3 regions of the Luteibacter sp. CQ10 genome follow, and region 2 is predicted to be linked to each of the others. Evidence: predicted binding sites of a transcription regulator. Region 2 holds the regulator's gene; each other region holds the start of a gene.
What was found. The regulator FliA, encoded in region 2, starts transcription of late flagellar genes. The targets are predictions, from matches to a motif close to TAAAGTTTNNCNNNCNNNGGCCGATAA.
Positions count from the first base shown of each region.

Region 1: JNG39_RS13840 (chemotaxis protein CheW) is a predicted target of FliA. The motif match lies at 2,815-2,841, and genes of this name have one in related genera.
Region 3: JNG39_RS00435 (flagellar hook-length control protein FliK) is a predicted target of FliA. The motif match lies at 1,094-1,120, and genes of this name have one in related genera.

Region 1 covers NZ_JAEUYM010000003.1:194,469-200,751, reverse strand. The annotation lists gene JNG39_RS13850 (protein-glutamate O-methyltransferase CheR) at 1-455, opposite strand, end outside; gene JNG39_RS13845 (methyl-accepting chemotaxis protein) at 459-2,171, opposite strand; gene JNG39_RS13840 (chemotaxis protein CheW) at 2,256-2,765, opposite strand; gene JNG39_RS13835 (chemotaxis protein CheA) at 2,969-4,927, opposite strand; gene JNG39_RS13830 (response regulator) at 4,968-5,330, opposite strand; gene JNG39_RS13825 (lipid asymmetry maintenance protein MlaB) at 5,341-5,655, opposite strand; gene queA (tRNA preQ1(34) S-adenosylmethionine ribosyltransferase-isomerase QueA) at 5,726-6,283, opposite strand, start outside.
Region 2 covers NZ_JAEUYM010000001.1:324,827-331,109, reverse strand. The annotation lists gene JNG39_RS01610 (flagellar motor protein) at 1-533, opposite strand, end outside; gene JNG39_RS01605 (chemotaxis protein CheA) at 535-2,556, opposite strand; gene JNG39_RS01600 (protein phosphatase CheZ) at 2,565-3,206, opposite strand; gene cheY (chemotaxis response regulator CheY) at 3,216-3,617, opposite strand; gene JNG39_RS01590 (RNA polymerase sigma factor FliA) at 3,675-4,406, opposite strand; gene JNG39_RS01585 (MinD/ParA family protein) at 4,403-5,278, opposite strand; gene flhF (flagellar biosynthesis protein FlhF) at 5,344-6,283, opposite strand, start outside.
Region 3 covers NZ_JAEUYM010000001.1:93,503-99,785, forward strand. The annotation lists gene JNG39_RS00435 (flagellar hook-length control protein FliK) at 1-1,033, opposite strand, end outside; gene tgt (tRNA guanosine(34) transglycosylase Tgt) at 1,240-2,370, shown strand; gene yajC (preprotein translocase subunit YajC) at 2,513-2,860, shown strand; gene secD (protein translocase subunit SecD) at 2,924-4,798, shown strand; gene secF (protein translocase subunit SecF) at 4,812-5,777, shown strand; gene JNG39_RS00460 (hypothetical protein) at 5,982-6,221, opposite strand.

The DNA of each region.
Region 1 (6,283 bases), on a different contig from region 2:
TCGACGGTCGCACCCGTGCGCTCAAGCGCCTCGGCCAGCACCATCGCCAGGGCGTACGGTTCCTCGCCGGTGGAACAGCCCGCCGACCAGATGCGCAGGCGGCCGCCGCGCTTTTCGTCGAGCCAGCGCGGCAGCAGCTCGTCCACGAGCAGGTCGTAGTGGTGCATCTCGCGGAAGAACGAGGTGACGTTGGTGCTGATGCAGCTGGCCAGTTCACCCAGCTCGGAGGCCGGATCGCGACGCAACAGGTCGCAATAGGCGGCGAAACCGGCCAGGTTCAGCGCGCGCAGGCGCCGCAGCAGACGGCCCTGCACGAGCTGGCGCTTATGTTCACCCAGCGAGATGCCGCACTGCTGCAACACGAACTCACGCAGGAAACCGAACTCGGCGTCGCCGAGGCTGGGTCCCTGGGCGCCCGCCGCGGCGGCATCGCCGTTGTCGACGAGCGCGTTCATCGATCAGAACTCCTTCCACACCGCCGCGTCGGCCGACTCGGCCGGACGCGAGGCACGCGGGGCCGGCGCGGGCGCCGTTTCGCGCACGGAGGCGAACAAGGTCTCCATCTCCACCTGGGTGGCGTCCTTGCGCGGCGCGCGGGCGGCCGCGGCCTGGCCGCTCACCTGGAAGAACGACACCTGGCGACTCAGCTCGGTGGCCTGCTCGTGCATCGCGCGGGCGGCGGCGGCGGATTCCTCGACCAGCGCGGCGTTCTGCTGGGTCATTTCGTCCATCTGCAGCACGGCGTGGTTCACCTGGTCGATGCCGGCCGACTGCTCGGAGCTGGCGGCGGCGATCTCGGCGACGATGTCGGTCACCTTCTTCACGCTGTCGACGATCTCCGCCAACGCCTTGCCCGACTGGTCGACAAGTTCGGAGCCGGCCTTCACCTTGCTGGCGCTGTCGTTGATGAGGCCCTTGATCTCCTTGGCCGCACCCGCCGAACGCTGCGCGAGGTTGCGCACCTCGGTGGCCACCACGGCGAAGCCGCGGCCCTGCTCACCGGCACGCGCGGCTTCCACCGCGGCGTTGAGCGCGAGCAGGTTGGTCTGGAAGGCGATCTCGTCGATGAGGCTGACGATGTCGGAAATCTTCTTCGACGACGCGTTGATCTCGCGCATGGCGACGACGGTCTGCGCCACCACTTCGCCGCCCTTCTCCGCCTGCTCGCGGGCACCGCGGGCGAGCTGGTTGGCGTGGCTGGCGTTCTCGGCGTTCTGCTTCACGGTGGAGGTCATCTCCTCCATCGACGAGGCGGTTTCCTCGAGGCTGGAGGCCTGTTCCTGCGTACGCTGGGAGAGATCGTCGTTGCCGCGCGAGATCTGCTGCGCGGCGGTGCTGACCGAGGTGGAACCGTGGCGCACTTCGGTGACGATCGCGGCGAGTCGATCGTCCATGGTGCGGAAAGCCGACTGAAGCTGGCCCAGTTCGTCCTGGCGGGTCACCTGGATGTCGTGGCCGAGCTTGCCGGCGGCGATCTCGTGGGCCACCGCCACCGTCTGCGACAGCGTGCGCAGGATCGAACGGATGACCAGCACGGCGATGACGAGGCAGATGGCCAGGCCGATCAGCAGCGAGGTGATCGACAACGCACGGATCGTCCGGTACTGCGCGGATTCCTTGTCGAAGATGGCCTGGGCTTCCTTGCGCTTGCCCTCGATGAGGCTGCTCAACTGCGACTGGCGGTCCATCAGCAACGGACGGACCTGCAGTTCGAGCACGTCGGAAGCGCCCTGGTCGCCTTCCTTCAGGGCGTCGACCATGTCGTTCTTGGCCTGCACATAGTCGTCGTTCGTGGCCTGCCACTTGTCGTAGGCCTTCTTGATGTCGGCGGACATCGGCAGCTTGCGGAACTCGGCCTTGCGGGCGTCGAGGTCGGCCTGGTACTTCTCGAACTCGGCGATCTTCTGCTTCACCTGGTCGGGATTGCCCACCTTGGCCGCGGCCTCGCCGAGCACGATGAAGGAGAGCAGTGACTGCGTGTTCACGCGGCTGAGCAGTTCGGAGGGCACCAGCTCCTCCTCGTAGATCTGGCGCATGCCTTCGTTCTGGAAGTGCATCGCGCCCAGGCCCACCGCCGCGCCACCGAAGAGCATCAGCGTGAGCAGGCCGAGCACGCCGTACAGGCGACCGCGTACGGTCAGGGCGGGAATCTTAAAGCTGAACTTCTTCATCACGGTTCCAATCGTCAAGGTGCGACAAGGGCGATCCGGGCTTTACACGCCGAACGGGGCCCCTCCCCGCCGGCATGCCCATGCTCAGGCGACGGCTTTCGCTTCCTGGGACGCCAGGGCGGCTTCCAGCATCTGCGCGTCCTGCGGTTGCAGCAGGCGATCCACGTCGAGGAGCAGCACCATGCGCTCGCCGACGGAGGTCAGTCCCTTCAGGTATTCGGTATCGACGGTGGTGCCCATGTCGGGCACCGGACGAATGCCGTCCGGCGCGACTTCGACCACGTCGGACACGGCATCGACCACGATGCCGAACTGGCGGCCGGCCACCATCACGATCACGCAGACGGTGGTGGCGGTGTATTCCTCCCGGGCCAGGCCGAAGCGCAGGCGCAGGTCGAGCACCGGCACGATGGCGCCACGCAGGTTGAGCACGCCGAGCACGTAGGACGGCGCCTGGGGGATACGGGTCACCGGCGTCCAGCCGCGGATCTCGCGCACGGCGAGGATGTCGACGCCGTATTCCTCGTTGCCGAGGTTCACGGTCAGGTACTGGGCGGCCTCGGCGGCGGAGGCGATGCTGGCTGGCTGGTTCATGTCGTTCCCACGGCGGATCGGATCGGGCAGTGGCCCCCTTCGTTAGGGGGTATCGGCCGGGATCGTGGGGACTTGAGGGTGGGCTTGCCGGAAAAACTCCTAGGCACCCGCAAACCGCGATCGGCTCCCACCCCTCCGGTAGCGAAGTCGTCGCCTACCGGAGGGGTGGGAGCCGATCGTATCGGCGAATCGAGCTGGCCCGGTCAGGCCGCCTTGCGGCGCGCCTGCATGCGCACCAGGCCGGTGACGTCGGCGATGAGCGCCACGGCGCCGTCGGGGAGGATGGTGGCGCCCGAGATGCCCATCACGCGACGGTAGTTGGCTTCCAGCGACTTGACCACGGCCTGCTGCTGGCCGATCAGCTCGTCGACGAACAGGCCGATGCGCGTGCCCTCGGCTTCCACCACGATGACGATGCCCTGGTCCACGGACCGGCGCTCGCCATCGCAGCCGAACACGTCGAACAGGCGGACGATGGGCAGCCATTCGTCGCGGAAGCGGAACAGCTCGCCGCCACCGACCACGCTGCGCACGAGATCGGCCTTGACCTGCACCGACTCCACGATCGACACGAGCGGCACGATGTAGGTTTCGCTGCCCACGGCGGCGGTGAGGCCGTCGATGATGGCCAGCGTCAACGGCAAGGTGATGGTGAACGTGGTGCCCTTGCCGTGCACGCTGCGGATGTTCACCGTGCCACCCAGGTCCATCACGTTGCGGCGGACCACGTCCATGCCCACGCCACGCCCGGAGAGATCGGTGGTGGTCGCGGCGGTGGAGAAGCCCGCCTCGAAAATCAGTTCGGCCACGGCATCGTCGGACATGCCCTCGCCCGAGGCGATGATGCCGCGCTGCACGGCCTTGGCCACGATGGCGTCGCGGTTGAGGCCCGCGCCGTCGTCGGCCACTTCCACCACGATGGAACCCCCGCGGTGGAAGGCCTCCATGCGCAACGTGCCGGTGTCGGACTTGCCGGCCGCCGTGCGCTTGGCGGGCACTTCCAGGCCGTGGTCGATGGCGTTGCGCACGAGGTGCACCAGCGGATCGCCGATCTTCTCGAGCACGGTCTTGTCCAGCTCGGTGGTTTCGCCTCGCAGGTCGAGCACCACCTTCTTGTCGAGCTTCTGCGCCAGGTCGCGCACGAGACGCGGGAAGCGGTTGAACACGGTGCTGATCGGCAGCATGCGGATGCTCATCACGCTTTCCTGCAATTCGCGCGTGTGGCGCGCGAGCTGGGCCAGGCCGTGGCGGAACATCTCGAGCTGGGCCTCGCCCACGCCCTCGTTGAACTGGCTGAGCATGGCCTGGGTGATGACGAGCTCGCCCACCAGGTTGATCAGCGTGTCGATCTTTTCGATGCCGACGCGAACCGAGCTCGATTCGCTGTTGGCGGCCACCTCGCGTACGGTGCGCGGCGCGGCGGGCGCCGCCGGTGCGGCCACCGGAGCGGGCGCGGCGACGCGCGGCGTCACCGTGAGTTCGCAATCGCCGTCTACCCAGTCGAACACGCCTTCGACGGCGGCGCGCTTGGCGCCGGCATCGAGACGCAGCGTGTAAGCCAGGTACGAGGCGGTCGGGTCCATGTCGGCCAGCGAAGGCAGCTTCGACGCGTCCACCGTGGTGGCGAGCGGGCCGAGGGCTTCCAGTTCGCGGAACATGCGTGCCGGGTCGTTACCGGTCTTGAGCAGGTAATCGAAGGGACGGAACGCGATGTCCCAGCCCTCGATGGCTTCCGTGGGTGCGGCCGCCTTCGCGGCGACCGGTGCGGCCGCGCCGCCGACCATGGCCGACAGCTCGGCCAGCAGCGACTGGCTTTCGGCGGTGGCGCCGGGCTGGCCCGCCATCTGCAGCGAAAGCATGTCACGGATGACGTCGCCCGAACGCAACAGCAACTCGACGACGGCCTTTTCCATCGGACGGCGGCCACTGCGGACCTCGTCCATCAGGTTTTCGGCCACGTGCGTGAAAGCCGCCACGTCGGCGAAACCGAAGGTGGCCGCGCCGCCCTTGATCGAGTGGGCGGCGCGGAACACCACGTTGATCAGCTCCGGATCGTCGGCACCCTCGTCCAACGCGAGGAGCGCCTGCTCCATGGCGTCGAGACCCTCGAGGCTCTCTTCGTGGAACGCCTTGTGGAATTGCGCCAGATCGACTTTGGACATGGGAGAAACCTGGAGTGACCGGAACGAACGGGGTATCGGATCAGCCGAGCACGCGGGCGACGGTCGCCAGCAGCTGGTCGGGGTCGAACGGCTTGACGAGCCAGCCGGTGGCGCCGGCGGCCTTGCCTTCCATCTTCTTTTCCGGGTTGGACTCGGTGGTGAGCATGAGGATCGGCACGCCGCTGTAACCGCCCATCGTGCGCATCTCGCGCACCATCGAGATGCCGTCCATCACCGGCATGTTCACGTCCGCCAGCACGAGGTCGAACTTGTGGACGCCCGCCTGGTCGAGCGCCGCGCGGCCGTTGTCGGCCTCTTCGACGTCATGGCCGGCGCCACGCAGGGTGAAGGCCACCATGCTGCGCATGGAAGCCGAGTCGTCTACCGCGAGAATCTTTGCCATCGGAGCACCTTCAGTTCACGCCGGCACGGGCCGGCAGTTCAATCAATTCGCTAAGGCCCAGCACGGCGACGCCGCGATGGAGGGAATCGCTCGCGCCACGCCAGCGGACGGCGAGGCCGGCCGCGCGCGCGTCGCGCGAAAAGGCGGCCAGCACCTGCAGGCCCGCCGTGTCGATCTGGTTCACGGCCGAGCCGTCGATGTCCACCGGCTTGCCCGCGGTCAGCGCCGCCAGCAGGGTGTCGCGCAGCGCGGGGGCCGCGCCGATGCGCAGGTCCGCGTCGAGCGCAAGCGCGCCAGCCGTGTTCTTGGAGGATTTGCCAGCCATCGTCCTACCCTTATGCCCCCGTTGCCCGGGGAGGCGTTCGTGAGGCTTATCGGCCCTCGTCCGCAAACCTTTAGGCCGGGGCCTTCGGCGGCAGGATCAGCATGGCGTCGCCGTAGGAGAAGAAGCGGTAGCGCTGCAACACTGCGTAGCGATAGGCGTCGAGGATGGCCTCCTTGCCCGCCAGGGCCGAGACCAGCATCAGCAGCGTCGACTGCGGCAGGTGGAAGTTGGTGATCAGGGCGTCGATGCTGGTGATGCGATAGCCGGGGAAAATGAAGATCTGCGTCTCCCCGGCGAACGGCCTCAGCACGCCGTCGACCGTGGCGCTTTCCAGCGCCCGCACCACCGTGGTGCCCACCGCGATCACGCGGCCGCCCGCCTCGCGGGTGGCGCGGATCTTTTCCACCAGCGAGGCGCCCACGTTGAGCCATTCGCGATGCATCACGTGGTCGCGCACGTCGTCGGCGCGCATCGGCTGGAAGGTGCCCGCGCCGACGTGAAGGGTGACGTAGCCGAAATCGACGCCCTTCCCGCGGAGCTGGGCCAGCAGGGCCTCGTCGAAATGCAGGCCCGCCGTGGGGGCGGCCACCGCGCCCGGCTCGCGGGCGAACACGGTCTGGTATCGCTC
Region 2 (6,283 bases):
AGCTTGCTCGGATCGGCGAGGTTCTGCATCACCGACATCAGGCCCATCACGGCGCCGATGATGCCCATGGTGGGCGAATACGTACCGGCGTTCTCGAAGACCTTCGCCGCTTCGATGTCGGTGTGCTCGCGCGCGTACACCTCCACCTCGAGCACCGAGCGCATGGCGTCGGGCTCGGTACCGTCGACCAGCAGTTGCAGGCCCTTGCGGATGAACGGATCGGTCTCGCGCTCGATGGCGGGCTCCAGGCCGAGCAGGCCCGTGCGGCGCGAGATCTCGCTCCAGCCGACGATGCGGCTGACCAGGTTTTCCGACTCGATGTCCGGCGGGTTGTACACCCACGGCAGCATGCCGAGGGCGCGCTTGAGCACCGGGCCGGGGGTCTGCACGAGCAACGCGGCGAAGGTGCCCAGGAACACGATCACGAAGGCGGCGGGATTCCACAGGGCGTCGAGGCTCGAGCCCTTGAGGATGGTTCCCACGATGATGACCACGAAGGCCAGGATCGTGCCGACGAGACTCACGATATCCATGTCAGACGGCCATCCTCAACGTGGGCAGCACCTGGCCGCCGTCGTCGGCGAGCCCCGCCAGGTCGAGCACGAGCGAGATGCGGCCGTCGCCGGTGATGGTCGCGCCGGCGACGCCGGGCACGTCCTTCAGGAACGGGCCGAGCGGCTTGGCCATCACGTCCTCGCGGCCGAGCACTTCGTCGACGAGGCAACCCAGCGTCTGGTGGCCGATCTGCACCACCACCACGTGGCCACCCTGCCCCTGCACGCCGGCCCAGCGGCCGAGATCGGCCAGCGGCAGCGCGCGCTGGCGATGATTGGCGACCACGCGTCCGTCGAGGCGCTGGATCTGCCCTTCGGACAGCTCGAACACCTCGGCCACGTTGGACATCGGCAGCGACAGCAGGCGGTTGCCCACGCGCACCATGAGCACGCGCAGGATCGCCAGCGTGAGCGGCACGGAGAGACGCACCGTGCTGCCGTGGCCCACCCGCGAGTCGATCGACAGCGTGCCGCCGAGTTCGACGATCTTGGTCTTGACCACGTCCATGCCGACGCCGCGTCCGGAGATGTCGGACACCTGGCTGGCCGTGGAAAACCCGGGACGGAACACGATCTCGTAGCACTCGCGCTCGTCCAGGCGCGCGGCCTGTTCCGCATCCATCAGGCCTTTTTCCACGGCCTTGCGACGAAGCACTTCCGGATCCATGCCCTTGCCGTCGTCGGTGACGGTGATGACGATGCGGTCGCCGTACTGGCCGGCGGCCAGGCGCACGGTGCCCTGGCGCGGCTTGCCCTCGCGCTGGCGCGCATCCGGCATCTCGATGCCGTGGTCCACGGCGTTGCGCAGCAGGTGCACCAACGGATCGGCCAGCGCTTCGACCACGGTACGGTCGATGTCGGTCTCTTCGCCTTCGGTGACCAGCTCGATCTCCTTGCCGAGCTGGCGGGCGAGATCGCGCACGATGCGCGGGAAGCGCGAGAACAGTTTGCCCACCGGTTGCATGCGCATGCGCAGCACGGCGTTCTGCAGGTCTTCGGCCACGCGTTCGAGTTCGCCGATGGCGCGTTCCATCGGGTCGGCGGTACCGCGCGGCGCGAGGTTGCTCAGGCGATTGCGCACCAGCACGAGTTCACCCGCCGCATCGACGAGGTTGTCCAGGCGATGGGTATCCACGCGCACCGTCGTGTCGGCGGTGGAGGCCTGGCGCTTCTCGGCCGCCTTGGCGGGTACCTGCGTGTCGGCCGCCACGGATGCAGGTGCGGGTGCAGGCGCGGGTGCCGGTGTCGGCGCGGGCGGCGGCGGAACGTCCAGCGCGCTCGAACCCGGCGCGGCCGTGCCGTGCAGGGAATCGAGCAACGCCTCGAATTCGTCGTCGCTGATGGCGTTGGGATCGGCGGCGGGCGCCGCGACCGATGGCGCGGGCACGGGCTCCACCGACTCGGCACCGGGCGCTCCCGTGCCGTAGAGCGAATCCAGCAGCGCTTCGAACTCGTCGTCGCTGATGGTGCCCGTCGGCGCAGGCACGCGCTCGGCGCGCGCGGCGTCGAGCATGGCCTCGAATTCGTCCTCGATGGGGTCGTGCGGCCGCGACGGCGCCGCGGCGGGCACCGATGCCGTCACCGGTACGGCGAGCGCGGCGGGCGGCGCCGTGGCGGCACGGCCGGGAATCAGCAGGCGGTCGAGCAGCGAACGCGGCGCGGGCTCGATCGACACGCCGCCGTCGGCGGCGCGCATCATGTCATTGAGCAGGTCCAGCGATTCCAGCAACGCGTCCATGAAGCCCGCGTTGAGCACGATGGCGCCGCCGCGCGCTTCGTTGAGCAGGTCTTCGGCGCGATGGCACAGCTCCACCATCGGGTGCAGGCCGAGGAAGCCCGCCCCACCCTTCACCGTGTGGAAGGCACGGAAGACCGCATTCAGCAGCTCGACGTCGCCCGGCGAAGCCTCGAGGTCCACGAGCTGTTCGCCCAGGCTCTCGAGCAGTTCGCGTGCCTCGATCAGGAAGACGTTGAGCAGCTCGTTGTCCAGCTCCACGCTCATCGGCGCGCTCAGAAACCGAATTCGCTGAGCAGGCGGTCCACTTCGTCCTGGCTGACCTTGTCCGCCGCGGGGGCGGCGCCGCCGGCCAGCGAACCGGTGAGGCGCACCAGCTCGACGAGCGAGGATTCGACCTTGGCCATGAAGGCTTCGACGCGGGCCACGCGCTGGCCGGAGAGATCCTGCCAGGACTGCGCTTCCACCATCTCGCCCAGGCCGATGTCGCAGTTCTGCGCGAAATCGCCCACGCGTACGGCGAGAGCGCGCGCGTTCGGGGCGAACGAGGGGTCGGCCACGTCGAGCACGAGCACGTCGTCGGCTTCCTTCGCCAGGGCCTGCGCCTGCGGACGCAGCTTTTCGCTGAAGTCGAGCGTGCGGTGCGCGGCTTGCGAACTCATCTCGAGCACGTCGCGCAGATGCTTGCGCGCGTCGCCCATGTTGCCCGGGTTGCCGTCGTGCGAAATGTCGGCCGCGAGGCGGCGGGCGGATTCGTGCAGGTCGCGGGCGAGATGGCCCAGCGCGAGGAACAGATGCTGCTCGCGGCTGCGGATCAGGCGGTCCAGCGCCTGTTCGAAAGCGGTGGAATCGTCGGCGTCGAGCAACTCGCGCAGTTCGGGGGCCACGTCCTGGCCGGCGGAAATCGTCGTGTTCATGCCTGCTCCTTAGCCCGCCGCCGCGGCGAGACGTTCGAAAATCTTGTCGAGTTTTTCCTTCAGCGTCACCGCCGTGAACGGCTTGACCACGTAGCCGTTCACGCCGCTCTGTGCGGCGGCGATGATCTGGTCGCGGTTGTTCTCGGCGGTGACCATCAGCACCGGCATCGCCTTCAGGGCGGCGTCGGCGCGGATGGCGCGGAGCAGGTCGATGCCCGTCATGTTGGGCATGTTCCAGTCGGTGACCACGAGGTCGAACGGCTGGGAGCGAAGCAGCGCGAGCGCCGCGTTGCCGTCTTCGGCTTCCTGGATCAGGGTGTTGGTGAAGCCCAGCTCCACCAGCAGGTTCCTGACGATGCGCCGCATGGTGGAGAAATCGTCCACCACGAGGATTTTCATGTTCTTGTCCAAAACGTCTCTCCGCCTCTACTGCGCGTTTTCTTCGACCGGTGACGGCACCGGGTGCCGTCAGGTTCTTTCTTTCCAACCCGACATGCGCGCGCGGAGTCGAATGAGGGCCTGGCCGTGGATCTGGCACACCCGCGATTCGCTCACTCCCAGCACCGCACCGATTTCCTTCAGGTTGAGCTCGTCATCGTAGTACAGCGACATCACCAGCTTTTCGCGCTCCGGCAGCCCGTCGATGGACTGGGCCAGCGCATCGCGCATGCCCTCCTGCTCGAACAGCCCGTCCGGCCCCGTGGCATCCGGGTCGGCCACGTCGATCGCCGCGCCCTCGTCGCCCTCGGGCGCCGTCAGGCTCAGCAACCGGGCGCTCGCCGCGTCGGCCAGGATCTGGTTGTACTCCATGGCGTCGATGCCCAGCCGCTTCATCACTTCCACGTCGTCGGCGTCGCCACCCGTCTCGTTTTCGATCTGCCTCGTTACCTCCGCCACCTCGCGCAACTTCCGATGGACCGAGCGCGGGGTCCAGTCCGTCTTGCGCAGTTCGTCCAGCATCGCGCCCCGTATGCGGATGCCCGCATAGGTCTCGAAACTGGCCGCGCGAGTCGGCGAATAATTCCTCGCGGCCTCGAGCAGTCCGATCATCCCGGCCTGCATGAGGTCGTTCGCGTCCACGCTCGGCGGCAGCCGGCCCATCAGGTGATAGGCGATCCGGCGCACCAACGGCGCGTGGGTCCTGACCAGTTGATCCGCCGGAACCTTAGTGATTTCAAGGTATTCGCTCGCGACGCTCACAACGGCAGCCCTCCTCCCAAGTGGGTGCGGTCGGCGAAAAAGCCGATCCGTCCCTGTGCCCGGGGCTCGGGTTCACCCCATGTATCGACCGACCTGGCCAGATTCTTGAATCCGACCGCCGATCGGCTGCTCGGCCAGGCGTCGACCACCGCCGACTGGCGGCGGATGGCCTGGCGCAGGTATTCGTCGTGCGGCACCATGCCCATGAAATCCAGCGACACGTCGAGGAACCGGCTGGTCACGCGCGAGAGCTTCTCGTAGAGCGCCCGGCCCTCCTGGGCGTGGCGCACCATGTTGGCGACGATGCGGAAGCGGTTCACCCCGAATTCCCGCGAGAGCACCTTGATGAGGGCATAGGCGTCGGTGAGCGAGGCCGGCTCGTCGCAGACCACGATCACCACCTCGTCGGAGGCGGCGGCGAACATCGACACGCTGTCGGAGATGCCGGCGGCGGTGTCGACGATGAGGTATTCGGGTGCCAGCGGGTATTCGTCGAACGCGCGGATGACCGCGGCATGCTCGATGTTCGGCAGCTGGGCCATGCGCCGCGTGCCCGAGGTGGCCGGGATCACCTTCAGGCCGTGGGAGGCCTCCAGCACCAGTTCCTCGATGCGGCAGGCGCCTTCCAGCATGTGGCCGAGGTGGCGCACCGGCTGGAGCCCCAGCAACACGTCGATGTTGGCCATGCCCAGGTCGGCGTCGAGCAGCAGCACGTCGCGCCCGCCCATGGCCAGCGCCATGCCGAGGTTGACCGCCACCGTGGTCTTGCCCACGCCACCCTTGCCGCCCGCGATCGCGATGCTGCGGGTGGGACGACGGTCGGACAGCCATGCGATGCCGGCGGCCTGGGTGTTGTCGACGTGTGTGGTCATGGAAGAGTTCACTGCCGGGAAATGAGAGGTTGCGGTTGCCGTGGACATGGGATGCATGGTCCGGGTCAGGCCGAGACGGCCGTCATGCCGAAGCGTTCGGCGAGGATGGCGTCGTCGGGTTCGTCGTTGCGCTGCTTCACCCGCTGCGCCGCCATGAGCACCAGCTTGCGCGCATCGGCCGAGGCGATGTCCTCGGGCACGCGCTGGCCGTCGGTGGTGTAGTCCAGCGGCAGGCCGTGGCGGATGACCGCCGAGATCGCGCCGCCGATCAGCGGCGCCTCGTCGAGCTTGGTAAGGATCGCGCTCTGCGGCGCCAGCGGCGCGTAGGCGCGGATCGCGCCGTCGATGGCCTGCGACTGCATATTGGCGGCGAGCACCAGGCACACGCGCAGGTCGGACATCGCATGCAGCGTATCGAACTGTTCCTGCAGTTTCGGATCGCTGCCGGCAAGGCCGGCCGTATCCACCAGCACGGTGTGGCGGCCGCGCAGCTGCAGCAGCACGTTGCGCAGGCTGGTGGCGTCGTGTGCGTTGAACACGCGCACGCCGAGCAGGCGGCCGTAGCGTTCCAGCTGTGCGCCGGCGCCGACGCGGTACTGGTCGGTGCTGATCAGCGCCACGTTGGACGCGCCGTGGCGCAACACCGCGCGCGCGGCGAGCTTGGCGATGGAGGTGGTCTTGCCCACGCCGGTGGTGCCCACCAGGGCGGTGACGCCGCCGCCCACCGTGTCGAAGTTGCGGCCGGTGATGCGGATGTTGCGCGAGATGAGGCCCAGCGGCAGGTAGCGCGCCTGGTCGGAGGTCATGCCTTCGGGCAGTTCGGCGCACAGCGCGCGGGCCACGTCGGCGTCGATGCCCAGGCGGGTGAGTTCGCGCAGCACGCGGGCGCGCAGCGGCTGCTCGCGCTCCAGGTGGTTCCACGACAGCGCGGAGAGCTGCACCTGCAACATCTCGCGCAGGTCGTTGATCTCGGCGCGCATGCCGTTCACGGCGGCGTCGTTGCCC
Region 3 (6,283 bases), 230 kb from region 2:
AGGCTTCCAGGCGCGTGACCGTCTCCATATGCTGCGCCCACAGGCGCACCGACACGCGCGGCACGCGCAGGTGGATTTCGCCTTGCACGGCACCGAGCGTCGGCGGATCGATGGCGAAACCCACCGTCCAGCCGCCTTCGGATTCTCCGGCCGCGGGCTTGCCTTCCTCGATGCGCAACTGGAGTACGTCATAGCCACCGCGAACGCCCGCCAGCGGAATTTCCACCATCCACAGGCCGGGTTGCGGCTGCGACTCGAGCTGGCCGATCTCCACGCGGGCGACCGCCGCGCGCACGTCCGTGCGCAACTGGTTCACCAGCGATTCGACGTCCTCGTCGGCCAGCGGCAGCTCGCCGGCACGCGGCTGCGCCACGAGCGCGCGCTGCGCCAGGGGCGGTGGCGTGTCGGTGGCCGGCCGGTCGGGGACCCCGCCGGGGCGGGAGGGCGGTACGTCGGCGAGCGCGCGGCGCAGGAAGAGCAGGGCGGCCTTGAAATCGTCGGCGGCGGGCGTGGGTTCGTCCGCCTGGGCGAGGTTCGCCTCGAGGAAGCTGCCGCTCTTGGCGATGGCTTCCTTCATGCCCATGGGCGACGCGATGTCGTCGGGCTTGTTGATCGTGGCTTCCAGCGTGGCCAGTGCCGCGCGCAACGGCGCGGGCAGGGCACGGGCCATCGGCCGGCGAGCCAGGGCGGCCAGCGTGCCGAGCAGGGAGGCGTAGCCGTTCTGCTGGGGCAGCCGCTCACGCAGGCCCTGCATGGCTACCCGCTCGTCGACGGGGCCGGCCAGTACCTCGAGCTGGGGCTGCGCGCCCTGGGTGAGCACGCGTACCTGGAACTGCTGCGGCAGCTGGGAGCCCGTCGCGTCGGCCTCGACGGCGAGGCCGCCGATGTCCAGCAGCAGCTTGCCGACCTCGGTCTGCCCCATCACCCGTGCCGACAGCAGCGTGCCCACGCGCCACGCGTCGACGGCCGCCGTGGTGCCCGCGGCCGCGCCGGCCCATAGCTGGGCAGCGAAACTGGTCGGCAGGATGTTCAAAGGGGCAGGTCCTCCGCGGGCCTGGGCGAAACCCACATGGTTCCGCGCCTGTGGCATAGAGGATCGGCTGGGATCGCAGGAACTTTAGGCGGGCGAGTCGGCCCTTCGGGCCTGCGGGTCGCGGCCATGGGCCGCTGTTCACGGTTCACAGGCTGCGGCCGACTCGCAGGCCCGAAGGGCCGGCGCACTCCGCTAGAATAGCGCCCATGACCCAGCTTCTCTTCGACCTCCTCGCCACCGATGGCGCGGCCCGGCGCGGCCGTCTCCGCTTCGGCCGCGGCACCGTGGAAACCCCCGCGTTCATGCCCGTGGGCACCTACGGCTCCGTCAAGGCCATGACCCCGCGCGACGTGCTCGACATCGGCGCGGAAATCATCCTCGGCAATACCTTCCACCTTTTCCTGCGGCCGGGGCTGGAGATCGTGGGCGAGTTCGGCGGCCTGCACAAGTTCATCGGCTGGAACAAACCCATTCTCACCGACTCGGGCGGCTTCCAGGTGTTCTCGCTGGCGCACAAGCGCAAGATCACCGAGGAAGGCGTCACCTTCGCCTCGCCCGTGGACGGCTCGAAGGTGTTCCTCTCGCCCGAGGAATCGATGCGGATCCAGAAGGTGCTCGATTCGGACATCGCGATGATCTTCGACGAGTGCACGCCATACCCGGCCACCGAAAGGGTCGCCTCCGATTCCATGGAGCTAAGCTTGCGCTGGGCCGAACGCTCGCGACGGGCCTTCGACGACCTGAAGAACCCCAATGCGCTCTTCGGCATCGTCCAGGGCAGCACGTTCGAGGCGCTTCGCCACCGTTCGGCCGAGCGCCTGGTGGAGATCGGTTTCGACGGCTACGCGGTGGGCGGCCTCGCCGTCGGCGAGCCGGAGGCCGAGCGCAACCACACCCTCGACGTCACCCTGCCCATGCTGCCGGCCGACCGGCCCCGCTATCTCATGGGCGTGGGCCGTCCCGAGGACATCGTCGAGGCCGTGCGCCGCGGCATCGATATGTTCGATTGCGTCATGCCCACGCGCAACGCCCGCAACGGTTTCCTGTTTACCGACAAGGGCACGTTACGCATACGTAACGCGAAGTTCGCCACCGATACGCGCGTGATCGAAGAAGGTTGCGATTGCTACGCCTGCGCCAACGGGTTCTCCCGCGCCTACCTGCGCCACCTCGACCGCTGCAACGAGATCCTGGGCAGCCAGCTCGCCACGATGCACAACCTGCGCCACTACCAGCGCCTGATGGCCGGTCTGCGTGGGGCCATCGAAACGGGCACGCTGGACGATTTCGTCGCGGGCTTCTACGAAGCGCGCGCCAGGGGCACCGTCGAGGGCTGACGGGCCTTGCGGGCGTTCGCGTTCGCCCCCAAAGCCCGGATGGGACGCGGTTCATAACCGCCGGGGTGCGTGGCATAATCCACGATCTTTTTCCGTGAACGGCCTTTTTTTCTTGGTCGTTCCATGACTTGCGAGAAATCTGATGAGCCTCACGACGATTGCCACCCTTGCGCTGCAAGCCGCCCCCGCCGCCGGTGGCGCCCAGGGCGGTGCCCTCGGCCTGTCGCCCCTGATCATGATGGCGGTGCTGTTCGGCATCTTCTATTTCATGATGATCCGCCCGCAGATGAAGCGTCAGAAGGAGCACCGCGCACTGCTCTCGGCGCTGGCCAAGGGCGACGAGGTGGTGATGAGCGGTGGCCTCGCCGGCCGCATCGAAGACGTGGGCGAGTCGTTCGTGCGCGTCGAGATCGCCCCGGGCACCGTTGTGCAGGTGCAGAAAAGCGCGATCACCCAGGTGCTGCCCAAGGGCAGCCTGAAGAAGTCCTAAGCGCCTCCTACAACCGCGTCTGCCGCGGCCGTTGCACGGCCGCTCTCACGGAATGCCATACACATGAGTGATTTTCCACGCTGGAAATACGCGCTTGTCGTGATCGTGCTGCTGTTCGGCATCGTCTACGCCCTGCCGAACGTCTTCCCGCCGCAGCCCGCGGTGCAGATATCGGGCAACCGCGGCACCACGATCGACGCCGCGCTGAAGGGCAAGGTCGAAGGCCTGCTCGCCACGGCCAAGGTGCCCGCCTCGTCGATCCAGATCGACGACAAGGCGGGGCGCTTGCTGGCCCGCTTCGGCAACGCGGACGCACAGTCCAAGGCGTCCGACGCGCTGCGCGTCGGCCTGGGCGACAACTACACGGTGGCGCTGAACCAGGCCTCCACCGTGCCGGCCTGGCTGCAGTCGCTCGGCGCCAACTCGATGCCGCTCGGCCTCGACCTGCAGGGTGGCGTGCACTTCCTGATGGAAGTCGACCAGAACGCCGTCATCGACACGCAGGAAAACCGCTACACCGACGACATCCGTTCGATGTTGCGCGAGAAGAAGGTCAACTACGATTCGGTCAACCGCAACGCGCGCGGCCAGGGCGTCAACGTGGTGCTGCGCACCGATGCCGACCGCCAGCAGGCGGCATCGCTCATCGGCGCGGATTACCCCGAGCTGCAGGTCGCCGACGGCCCGTCCAGCGGCAACCGGTTCGTGCTCAACGCCACGATCAAGCCGGCGAAGCTGCGCGAAGTCGCGCAGGGCATGATCACGCAGAACCTCACCACCCTGCGCCAGCGCGTGAACGCGCTGGGCGTATCCGAGCCGCTCATCCAGCAGCAGGGCACCAGCCAGATCGTGGTCGAACTGGCGGGCGTGCAGGATACCGCCGAGGCGAAGAAGATCATCGGTGCCGTGGCGTCGCTGCAGTACCGCGCAGGCCTCTACACGCCGCAGCAGGCGCTGGACGCCGCGCGCACGAAGAACGTGCCGCCGGACGCCAAGCTCTACTTCGGTCGTGACGGTCGGCCTTACCTGCTCAGCAAGTCGGTGATCGCCACCGGCGACGAGCTGGTCGACGCCCAGTCCGGCCGCGATCCGCAGAACGGCACGCCGATGGTGAGCGTCACGCTCAACAGCTCCGGCGCGCGCAAGATGCAGGAGTTCACCAACAACAACGTCGGCAAGCCGATGGCGGTGCTCTACACCACGCGCACCACCGAAACCAAGATGGTCGACGGCAAGGAAGTGAAGACGCCGAAGATCGTCGAGGAAGTGATCAACTACGCCAACATCAGCAGCCCGTTCGGCAAGAAATTCCAGACCAACGGCCTGCCGTCCGATGCCGAGGCCTCCGAGCTCGCCCTGCTGCTGCGCGGCGGTTCGTTCGCGGTGCCCATCGACATCGTCGGCGAAAGCGTCATCGGTCCCAGCCTCGGTGCCGACAACATCGACAAGGGCTTCAAGGCGGTGATGCTCGGCCTGGGCCTCGTGCTCGTGGCCGCGGCCATCTACTACAAGCTCTTCGGCCTGGTGGCCGACATCGCGCTGTTCTTCAACCTCGTGCTGCTCGTGGCCGTGATGTCGATGATCCACGTCACGCTCACCATGCCGGGCATCGCGGGTATCGTGCTAACGCTGGGCATGGCCATCGACGCCAACGTGCTCATCTGCGAACGCATCCGCGAAGAACTGCGCAACGGCTCGTCGCCCCTGGCGTCGATCCGTACCGGTTACGACAAGGCCTGGGCGACCATTCTCGATGCCAACGTCACCCACCTGCTCGCGGCGCTCGGCCTCATGACCATGGGCTCGGGCCCGATCAAGGGCTTCGGCGTCACGCTTTTCATCGGTATCCTCACGTCGATGTTCACGTCGGTGACGGTCACCCATGCCATCACGGCGCTGATCCACGGCGGCCGCAAGCTCAAGACCCTGTCGGTCTGACGGGAGGGACGCCATGGAAATCTTCAACCACAACGCCAACTTCAACTTCCTCGGCCTGCGCCGCTTCAGCATCGGCCTCGCCGCGCTGCTGATCGTCGCCTCGGTGGCACTGATCGGGGCCAAGGGTTTCAATTACGGACAGGACTTCCTGGGCGGCGTGTCCGTCTCGGTGGCCTTCCAGAATCCGGTCGACACCAACGACGTGCGCGACGCCCTGGAAAAGAGCGGCGTCGAGAACCCGCTGGTGCAGGCCGTGGGCGGCAGCCGCGAGGTGGCCGTTCGCCTGCTGCCGAAGGACGACGCGAAGAACGGTGGCGCGGCCACCGGCGACGAGGCCGCCTCGCGCGTGGCCAAGGACGTCGTCAAGGCCATCCAGGCCGTTCGTCCCGATGCTTCCATGAAGAGCTACTCCTTCGTCGGCCCGCAGGTGGGCGAGGAGCTGCGCAGCGACGGTATCGTCGCGGTGATCTTCGTCATCGTCGGCATCATGGGCTACCTGTGGATCCGTTTCGAGAAGCGCTTCGCCATCGCGGCGTTGCTCACCGAAATCCACGACGTGCTGGTCACCCTGGGTATCTTCGCGCTCACCCAGCGCGAATTCGACCTCACGGTGCTGGCCTCGGTGCTGGCGGTGGTCGGCTACTCGATCAACGACAAGGTGGTGGTGTTCGACCGCGTCCGCGAGCTGTTCCGGTCCAGCCGCAACGCTACGCCTGAGGAAGTACTCAACCGCTCGATCAACAGCACGCTGTCGCGAACCATCATCACCTCGCTGTTCACGGGCATCACCATGGCCGCGCTCTACTTCATCGGCGGCCCGGTTGTACACAACTTCGCCATCACGATGCTCATCGGTATCCTGGTCGGCACGCTGTCGTCGATCTTCGTCGCCAGCCCGATCCTCCTGTGGCTGGGCGTGTCCAAGCAGGATCTGATGCCCCGGACCAAGGAAGATCCCGAGCTGTCCCGGCGTCCGTAAGTCGCGAAACCCGCCGAGAGGCGGGTTTTTCGTACGGTGTGCGCAGAGCCGATCGGGTGCTGTCGTGGCTTCGTGCCTTGCGCCCGAGCAAGCGACGAGGCCACCGATGCAGGCCTCCGTCCAACCCGTAAGATTCATCCGCTTAAAAAAAAAGAAACCCGCCGAAGCGGGTTTCTTTTCGGTGTCACACCCCGTCCCTGAGGATCAGTAGTCGTCGCCGTCCTCGGTGGCGCCCTCTGCGTCGTTGGCCAAGGTGACCACGACGTAGGCGGAGCCCACGAAAGACGCACACAGCCAGGCGTAAGCTATCTGGATGGCGGTGCGCGGGATGGCGGCGGCCACACGTGGCGCGAGGGCGAGACCGACGATGCCCGCGACGGCGAGCACGGTGGCCACGGCCCACGCCAGGCGCCTGGATGGCGACTCGGTGGTGACGACGTTCATGATGTGTTCTTTGCCCCTGTTTTCTGCCCTATGTCGCGACACCGTGAATATGGCGTGATGTC